DNA from 3 places in the Paenibacillus sp. FSL M7-1414 genome. Region 2 is predicted to be linked to each of the others. Evidence: predicted binding sites of a transcription regulator. Region 2 holds the regulator's gene; each other region holds the start of a gene.

Region 1 (3,291 bases), 2.1 Mb from region 2:
AAATCAATACAATGAAGGGAAGAAAGGCTTAAATACAGGGAAATGACCTCCTTCGACAAACTTTTTTTGCTCAACCTATTGCAATGTGAAAAATATCACATTATAATGAGTGTATAAAGTGAAATAAATCACATACACAGTTTCGAACAAGAAGTGAAATGTTTCACAACCATAACAACATTATATTCAAACTCATTTATATATTTCGAGGAGGAACTTTTAATGAAAATCGCAGTTATCGGATGTACACACGCAGGAACCGCAGCCATCGTAAATACCGCTAAATTGTACCCGGATGCTACCATCACCGTTTATGAGCGCAATGACAATATCTCCTTCCTATCTTGTGGCATTGCACTCTACGTAGGTGGGGTTGTGAAAGACCCTGACGGCTTGTTCTATTCTTCTCCTAATCAACTGGCAGAGCTTGGTGTTGAGACTAAGATGCTTCATGAAGTAACAGCAGTAGATGCCAAGGGCCATACCCTTCAGGCTAAAAACCTGCAAACCGGGGAAGAATTTGAAGATACGTTTGACAAACTAATCGTGACAACGGGGTCATGGCCTGTCGTTCCGAAGCTTGAAGGCATCGAGATGGACAACATTTTACTTTGCAAAAACTACAATCATTCCAACACGATTATTGAAAAAGCCAAAGATGCCAAACGTGTTACCGTTGTAGGTGCAGGATATATCGGCGTAGAACTGGTTGAGGCTTTCCAGATGAACGGCAAGGAAGTTACCCTGATCGACAGTGTGGACCGTATTTTGAACAAATACTTGGACCCTGAATTCACGGATGCGATTGAAGATACGTTGACTGGACGCGGCATCAAACTGGCTCTTGGTCAAACGGTACAGAAGTTTACTGGTGAAAATGGCAAAGTGACTAAGGTGATCACGTCCAAAGGAGAGTTCGAAACCGATCTGGTTATTCTGTGCATTGGTTTCCGTCCAAATACAGAGCTGCTCAAAGGCCAAGTGGATATGCTACCAAACGGCGCAATCATCGTGGATAAATATATGCAAACGAGTCAAAAAGACGTCTTCGCTGCGGGTGACAGCTGTGCTATTCATTACAACCCAACAGGCAAAGCATCTTACATTCCACTGGCAACCAACGCCGTGCGGATGGGTACACTCGTAGCCCGTAACCTGGTTCGTCCTACGACACCGTATATGGGTACACAAGGAACATCGGGTATCAAAATTTATGAGCAAAATATCGCGGGTACAGGGATGACGGAAATGTCTGCTGCTGACGAAGGCCTGATTGTTGAATCTGTCGTACTGGAAGACAGCTACCGTCCGGAGTTTATGCCAACGGCTGAGAAACTGTTGCTTAAAGTGGTATATGAGCAGGCTACTCGTCGGATCGTTGGAGCACAGGTGATGTCTCAGGTTGATCTGACCCAATCGATTAATACGATCTCGGTCTGCATCCAAAATAACATGACCGTAGATGAGCTGGCCTTCATCGACTTCTTCTTCCAGCCACATTACAACAAACCATGGAACTTCCTGAACACGGCTGGTCTGCAAGCACTGCCTCCAATAAAAGTAAAAGCACCAGCAATGGTGTAAGGAAGCAGAATAGATGGTTGAACAGAGGGCATGATAAACGCCATACAAAGATAAGTCATGCTTGTCCGTAAATAAGAGGAGTACAATAACTGCCAAGATTACGAAACAAGGCGGATGATTATAAAGGAAAAGAAGACTGGCGAGTATATCGTCAGTCTTTTTTGTGATTTTTTTAGCTACAAAAGGCCTTACTACACTCTTGCTGACTTAACTATTCAAAGACGCTCTGAAAGTATCTTTTTAAACAACATTGTGATAATTTGCACAAAGTTTTGCGCAGTACCAAGATACAATTGAGATATGGTATTCAACGCATAAACAATGAAATTCAGGTCGTTTTTCCAAACGATGAACAATGAAGGAGAGGATGAATGATATGGCAGCAAAAACACCTCTTGAGGTTGCACAATATACGGCGCAAACAGGAATGAAGAAGGCTCAATATCCGGTGTCTTCTGTACTGGTGCTTAGTTTTCTGGCAGGGGCTTTTATTGCGCTGGGGTTTCTACTGGATATTCGGGTGATTGCTTCTGCGCCAGCTGAGTGGGGAAGTCTGGTCAATCTGATTGGAGCAGCAGTGTTCCCGGTTGGATTAATCTTGGTACTCATCGGTGGTGGAGAGCTGCTGACAGGTAACATGATGGCAGTTCCACTTGCTACGATTGCAAGAAAATTATCTGTGGGTAGCATGTTGAAAAATCTAACCTTAGTGACGATTGGTAATTTTGTTGGAGCTTTGTTTGTCGCGTACGCGTTTGGACATGTGCTGGGTCTGACCGGAGAAGGTGTATATCTGGCGAAAGTGGTGGATATGGCTGGGCATAAGCTGCATGACGGCTTCTTGCAAGCTTTCATCTCTGGCATCGGATGTAACTGGCTGGTCGCGCTGGCCGTGTGGTTATCTTATGCTTCGGATACGATGAGTGGCAAGGTACTGGGCATTTGGTTTCCAACGATGGCATTTGTGGCGATTGGATTCCAGCACGTTGTGGCCAATATGTTCCTCATCCCGGCGGCAATCTTTGAAGGACATTATTCGTGGGGTCAATATGTGATGAATTTCATTCCGGTATGGCTCGGGAATCTGACTGGTGGTGCTCTGTTTGTAGCTGCAGCCTATTGGGTGGTGTACCTGCGCCAAGCTGAGCCAAAAGTGAAGCCGGAGATAGCAACGTCGATCGAAGCTGTGGAGACGGAGGCTAGAGTGATGTTGAGCAAACAAGCATAGTGGGCACAGCGAGGTATGGATACACGTGTATTAGAAGTGAAGACGATTCTGATCTTGCTCGGTTCATGGCGAATATGCTGTGATGGAGCAGGGCGGGATCGTTTTTTTTGTATGAGGTCCTTGTTGGAGTTTAACGCAAAATAAATTCGCCATGACAAGGTTCGGGGGAACGAAACCTGTTCATGGCGAATTTCGGGAGTGGTCCATGATATGGCATGAGGAGGAAGTGGGGAAACACTAGCCTAATGCCTTATTTTTAATTTACCCCTGAATTCTGAAGTTGAATCAAACTCAAAAACATTTTTTTGAAAATAATTTAAAGCCGCCATAGCGGCGAATATGAAGCAAAAACATACTGTTCTCTTTGCGCGATAACCTCGAAGAAGATATGATATAGGGATAGCTTTTAAAGAGGGGAGCCTTACGATGATCGATCAGGAGAATGGTGTATTTGCGGCGGTGTGCCCGCTCGACTGTCC
Region 2 (3,291 bases):
CAGCTGCTGCCAGCCTATGAGAGTCTTGTGATCGATGAGGCACATCATCTGGAGGATGTCGCTGGTAAACATCTTGGAATGCATATGAAATATTTCACCTTGGTTCATACACTGACCCGCCTATTTAAAGACAGTCGTAATGGACAGTTGCCTATGCTTCGTTCGCAGTTATCCGGGCATGAAAATTCGGTGCAATGGGGCTCCATGGTGGATCAGATGTTCCCGCTCGCTCTTGAAGTTAAGGAGCTGTGGGATCGTATGAGCGATGCCTTGTTTGGTCTGTTGCCTGAACGAAGTGATGCTTCACCGGGAGAGACGGGGCAATTTTCACTGCGTCTGAAAGCATCTCAGAAACCTGCAAAATGGCAGGAGTTGCAGGATCTGGAGAACCAGATCTATGTGACTCTGGGTGATTTGGTTCGCAAAGGGGACAAATTGCTGCTTGAAGTGAAAGAGGATCAGGATGATTATCAATCGGATAGTCTGATCACGGACATTACAGGACTGCTGAAAGATCTGACCACATTGAAGGAGAATCTACGTTTCTTCATGCGTATGGATGATGCCAAAACGGTGTACTGGATGGAAGCCAGCGGCCAATTCCGCAGCAAATCTCTCCAGCTGTATGCCGTACCTGTAGATGTGAGTGCACAACTTAAGGATTTATTTTTTGATAAAAAGAAAAGTGTTGTGCTTACATCGGCTACGCTTTCGGTAGATAAGTCATTCCAGTTCATGATTGAACAGCTTGGCTTGCAGGAAGCGGCCGAGAACAATCGGCTGTTAACGTCGATGTTGCCATCACCTTTCAACTATCGCGATCAGGCACTTCTGGTGATTCCGCGTGATTTCCCGAGTGTGAAGGGAAGTGTGGGTGATGCGCACTTTGTTAATATGCTGGTGCAATCACTTGCAGAGACGGCAATTGCTACGCGTGGACGCATGATGGTTCTGTTTACTTCATACAAGATGCTGCGACAGGTCTATGATCCGCTGAAGGAGGCACTGTCTGGCAACGACATCTCGTTGCTTGGGCAAGGCGTTGACAGTGGAAGTCGTTCCAAATTGACTCGCAGGTTTCAAGATGCCAAAGCAACGGTACTTCTGGGCACAAGCAGCTTCTGGGAGGGTGTAGATATCCCGGGAGAGGCCCTAACCTGTCTCGCTATTGTTCGACTGCCTTTCCAGCCACCGAATCATCCGTTGGTGGAAGCCAAGAGTGAGTTGCTTCAGGAACAGAAGAAAAATCCGTTCATGAAACTGTCCGTGCCACAAGCGGTCATCCGTTTCAAACAGGGATTTGGCCGATTGGTGCGTACAGCAAAGGACAGAGGAATTGTCATTGTTTATGATACACGGGTGATTGAAGCGTATTATGGTAAATTCTTTTTGTATTCATTACCTGGTCCCAAAATGGAGCATATGCTCACGGAGCAAATGGTTCCACGAATCACCGAGTGGTTGGAAAAACCTGCTAATGAACAAAAATAATGGTTGTTTTGTTCGTTATATCATTGCATGACACTATCGTTTGGCGTTAAACTTTATTAGATATTTCCGTATCCGATTAAAGCAGTTGCACGTAAGAACTTATAACCCAAATTACAAGGAGCATTCTGTATAAAATGTCACGTTTATCTTTGAGTTTTATACAGAATGCTCATCTTTTCATCTATTATTTTATCGTGGCCTTGGTAAGGGGGAGCAAGAATGAAATCGGATAAAATTTCGGAAGCGGTGGTACGACGTCTGCCTGTATACTTGCGTTATTTGAACGAGTTGCATCAGCGTGAGGTGGCTACTGTTTCTTCTCAAGAGCTTGGACAGAGGCTGGATCTGAATCCGGCCCAAATTCGTAAAGACCTGGCTTACTTCGGTGATTTTGGTCGTAAAGGGATCGGGTATGATGTATCCTATCTGATCGAGAAAATTCGTCACATTCTCAAAATCGATCAGCAAATTAATGTAGCTCTGGTAGGAGCGGGTAACCTCGGTCAAGCCTTGTCCAACTACAACGCATATCTGAAAGACAACATGAAGATTGTTGCTGTATTTGATGCATATGGACCGAAGATAGGTAGTCAAATCAACAGTTTGACGGTAAAACCAATGGATGAATTGACGGAAGCGGTTAAAATGGAAAACATTCGCATCGGAATTATCACGGTTCCGGATACGGAAGCCCAAAATGTAGCCGATCAGCTTATTGAATCAGGAATTGAAGCGATCCTTAATTTTGCACCAACCATTCTAAAAACACCGCCGCATATCCGCATTCACCATGCTGACTTTACAACAGATCTGCTTAGTTTGGCCTATTACTTGGATACTGGAAAGGACGACGAGGAAGATGACAACAAATAGATGGGTAATTCACAATGGCAAATTTGCTGTTAATGAAGGCGGCACAACATGGAACGTGGTCCACGGATACATGGTTGTTGAGAATGACAAGATTGTGCATATTGGTGAGACATTGCCGGATGAAGACAAAAATTGTACCAAAGTGGATGGAAAAGGACTGTTCTTCCTGCCGGGTCTGATCAATACGCATGGTCATGCAGCGATGTCGTTGCTCAGAGGGCACGGAGACGATCTTGCATTGCAAGTATGGTTGCAGGAAAAAATGTGGCCGATGGAAGCGAAAATGACTTCAGAAGACGTATATTGGGGAACTTCGCTATCGGTGCTTGAAATGTTGAAAGGCGGAACTACAGCTTTCCTGGACATGTACGATCACATGGATCAAGTTGCCAAAGTTGTGGAGCAATCCGGCGTTAGAGCAGCACTGGCACGTGGTGTAATCGGGTTGTGCTCGGAGGAAGAACAATTGCGGAAGCTGGAGGAGTCGGCTGCGTTTGCGCGTGAGTGGAATGGACAGGCAGATGGTCGCATTACAACCGTAATCTCGCCACATGCACCATATACATGCCCTCCTGACTACATAGAGAAGCTTGTGCAGGTCGCGAACGACCTAAACCTTCCCCTTCATACACATATGTCGGAAACGCTTCGTGAAGTCGAGCAGAACGTGGCTGATTATGGACTGCGTCCTGTGGCACATCTGGAGAAACTGGGCTTTTTCTCTCGTCCATCCCTGGTTGCACATGCGGTGCATCTGAATGATGAAGAGATTGAGATTCTGGCCCGTCATGATGTGGCTGTATCCCATAACCCGGGAAGTAACCTGAAACTCGCTTCCGGTGTTGCGCGGGTACCTGCGTTGCTGAAAGCAGGAGTTACCGTGTCACTCGGAACAGACGGACCGGCAAGCAACAACAACCTGGATAT
Region 3 (3,291 bases), 230 kb from region 2:
GGCCAATGGATATTTGGTGTTACCTTGATTTTTATCTGTGATAACCGCGAACGATGTCACTTCAGATCCCGTACCGGATGTGGTTGGAATTGCTACAAATTTCGCTTTTACACCGAGACGTGGATATTTGTAGATCCGTTTGCGGATATCCATGAATTTCTGTTTCAAATCGTTGAAGTCTGTGTCCGGATATTCATAGAACAACCACATGGCTTTCGCAGCATCCATCGGTGATCCACCGCCGAGTGCGATAATGCAGTCTGGTTGGAAGCGGCGCATCATTTCGGTTCCGCGGTCTACCGTTGTTGTGGATGGATCTGGCTCAACATCGGAGAACACTTCGATCGCTACTGGCATTTGGCGTTGACGCAGATAGTGTTCTACCTTTTCAACATATCCAAGCTTCACCATCATGGCATCCGTAATAATGGCCACACGTGTGATGTCAGGCATTTTGGCAAGATACTGCGTTGCCCCTTTTTCGAAGTAGACTTTGTTCGGCACTTTGAACCATTGCATATTCACGGTACGGCGAGCCACCCTTTTCACATTGATTAAGTTCACAGCGGTTACGTTGGAAGAAGTCGAGTTACGTCCGTATGATCCGCATCCCAGTGTCAATGACGGCATGTTTGTGTTGTAGATATCCCCAATGGCACCGTGTGTGGATGGTGAGTTCACAATAATCCGTCCAGTTTGCAGACGATCTGCGAATTTGCCAATCACTTCTTCATTTGTTGAATGGATAACCGAGGAGTGACCCATGCCGCCAAAAGCAACCACTTCTGCTGCACGTTCAATGCCCTCTGCTGCCGTTTTAACTTTGTAACAAGCCAGTACCGGGCTTAATTTCTCAGCCGACAATGGGAATTTTGTACCTACCCCTTCAATCTCGGCCACGAGAATTTTGGTGCCTGCTGGAACTTCAATACCGCACAATTTCGCAATGCTTACCGCAGATTGACCAACAATCGCCGGGTTCACCGCACATTTCTCGGCATTAATCGCACCTGCTGTCAATTTTGCTGCTTCATCTTTGTTAACAAAGTAACAGCCATTTGCGATCATTTTTTTCTTCACTTGATCAAAGATTGGTTCTTCAATAATGACCGCTTGCTCGGAAGCACAGATCATGCCGTTGTCGAAAGACTTGGACAGAATCAAATCCGTTACTGCCTGATTAATATCCGCGCTTTTCTCGATAAAGCAAGGTACGTTACCCGGTCCTACGCCCAGTGCAGGTTTACCACAGCTGTACGCTGCACGTACCATGCCTGATCCGCCTGTTGCCAGAATGAGAGCCACATCATTGTGATTCATCAGTTCGTTTGTACGATCCATGGAAGGATCATCAATCCACTGGATACAATCTGCTGGTGCACCATGTTTCACAGCCGCTTCCAGCAGGATTTTGGCAGCTTCCCGGCTACAATTCTGTGCAGATGGGTGGAAGCCAAAGATGATTGGGTTACGCGTCTTGATGGAAATCAATGCTTTAAACATCGTCGTTGATGTTGGGTTGGTAACTGGTGTAATACCCATGATGATGCCGACCGGCTCCGCAATTTTCTGGAAGCTTTCATACTCGTTATCTTCAATCACACCTACGGTTTTATCGTACTTGATGCTGTGGTACACATATTCTGTTGCAAATATATTTTTGGTGATTTTATCCTCATACACTCCGCGGCCTGTTTCTTCTACGGCCATCTTGGCGAGCATCATGTGTTTATCCAGACCCGCAAGTGCCATCGCTTGCACAATCCGGTCAATCTGCTTCTGGTCCATCTTCATGAATGCGGCGTGTGCTTTATTCGCTTTGTCGATTAACGTTTGAATATACTGACCTGCTGTCGGTTCTTTTGCTGGGGCGACTTCGTTCTTTACAGCCATCTCCCTCATCCTCCTAAAGGTTCGTATTAGTTTGTCTCTCTCGTTTACATTCACATCGTAACATGACAATAAACTTAATTATGTGATTTTTTTCACAAAGTATAACAAATTTAATTTAAGTTTTGTAGTGTCCTTCATACGACCATTTTCACTTCCTATTTAAAATATAGAGCTGTAAAATTCATCCTCTCCATTAAAAGTGAATTTTATCACAATGTTTGAAATTTCGTCATTTTTGCCCCCTTTCCTTCCCCCTCAAACGGTAAGATTAGGTATATACTGAACTTAAAAATTGAACCACCGCAATTTGTACCGTCCTTCCTCCCGGCCGAGATGACCCTGATCAGGACGGCAACGGTTTGCGGCGAACCTCGGAGGCTACTGCTTACTACAGAAGGTCGTCCGATGGACATAAAGGGGAGATAGACTTATGAGAGAACTAACAACTGTACTGGAAAAGCGCGGTAATACTAACTGTTTCTCGGAAGCAAATTTCAACCATCTGCTGGTTACCATGAAAGATAGAACCTATCCGGAAGGTACACATCTGTACTGGGAAGGCGACATCTCTGACAAACTTTATTATATGAAACGGGGCCGTGCCCAGATCACCAAATCCACGGATGAAGGCAAGGAACTGATCATGTACATGTATCAATCCGGTGATATGATTGGGCAGGCTGATCCCTTCTTTGGCTCTAAACACAGCTTCTCAGCGGAAGTATTGGAGGACAGTGAGATCGGTGTACTGGAACATAAAGACCTGGAAATGTTAATCTGCCAGCATTGTGACTTCGCGATCGATTTTATGAAATGGATGGGCATCCACCACCGGTTGACACAGACCAAATTCCGGGATCTCATGTTATACGGCAAACCGGGTGCACTCTGCTCCACCCTCATTCGGTTGTCGAATTCGTATGGTGAGCCTCATGGAGAGCATGTCATTATTCACAAAAAAATTACTCACACGGACCTGTCCAATATGATTGGAGCCACTCGTGAAAGTGTAAACCGCATGTTAAGCGACCTGCGTAAGAAAGATGGGATTGAATATGACAATGGCATGATTGTCATCAAAGATCTGAAGATGCTGCAAGGAATCTGTCACTGTGAGCTTTGCCCGAACGAGATCTGTCGTATTTAATATTTGATTATGCTAATCGGAAATTGCTTATATATTTCAATGAAAAAAAGCCCAGTTCTCTAAAAAGAGATTGGGCTTCTTGGTATACTTAGGATGCATTGGTTAATTCAAGCTTAACCGCATCACGTGGATTCAATTTCATGTCCAGACCATTTTCCATTAATTCTTTGTCATTCACCATAATGACCCACCGCTCATTCATACGAGGCGTGACATTCTCGACCGAAACGACAAATTTGTTATTCTCCGAC

Evidence for each region. Region 2 encodes Rex, which represses fermentation and respiration genes when NADH is low (regulators of the CRP and FNR family bind a similar motif). Its sites were predicted from a motif close to TTGTGAAATATTTCACAA; they were not measured.
Region 1: the regulator Rex is predicted to act here: its motif matches at 1,835-1,852, upstream of MHH92_RS27975 (formate/nitrite transporter family protein).
Region 3: the regulator Rex is predicted to act here: its motif matches at 1,974-1,991, upstream of adhE (bifunctional acetaldehyde-CoA/alcohol dehydrogenase).

Annotation. Positions count from the first base shown of each region.
Region 1 is NZ_JBBOOS010000001.1:6,404,060-6,407,350, reverse strand. It holds gene MHH92_RS27980 (FAD-dependent oxidoreductase) at 223-1,584, shown strand; gene MHH92_RS27975 (formate/nitrite transporter family protein) at 1,961-2,812, shown strand; gene MHH92_RS27970 (molybdopterin-containing oxidoreductase family protein) at 3,239-3,291, shown strand, end outside.
Region 2 is NZ_JBBOOS010000001.1:4,293,932-4,297,222, reverse strand. It holds gene dinG (ATP-dependent DNA helicase DinG) at 1-1,491, shown strand, start outside; gene MHH92_RS18545 (redox-sensing transcriptional repressor Rex) at 1,711-2,364, shown strand; gene MHH92_RS18540 (amidohydrolase) at 2,351-3,291, shown strand, end outside.
Region 3 is NZ_JBBOOS010000001.1:4,524,831-4,528,121, forward strand. It holds gene adhE (bifunctional acetaldehyde-CoA/alcohol dehydrogenase) at 1-1,893, opposite strand, end outside; gene MHH92_RS19675 (Crp/Fnr family transcriptional regulator) at 2,324-3,040, shown strand; gene MHH92_RS19680 (hypothetical protein) at 3,129-3,291, opposite strand, start outside.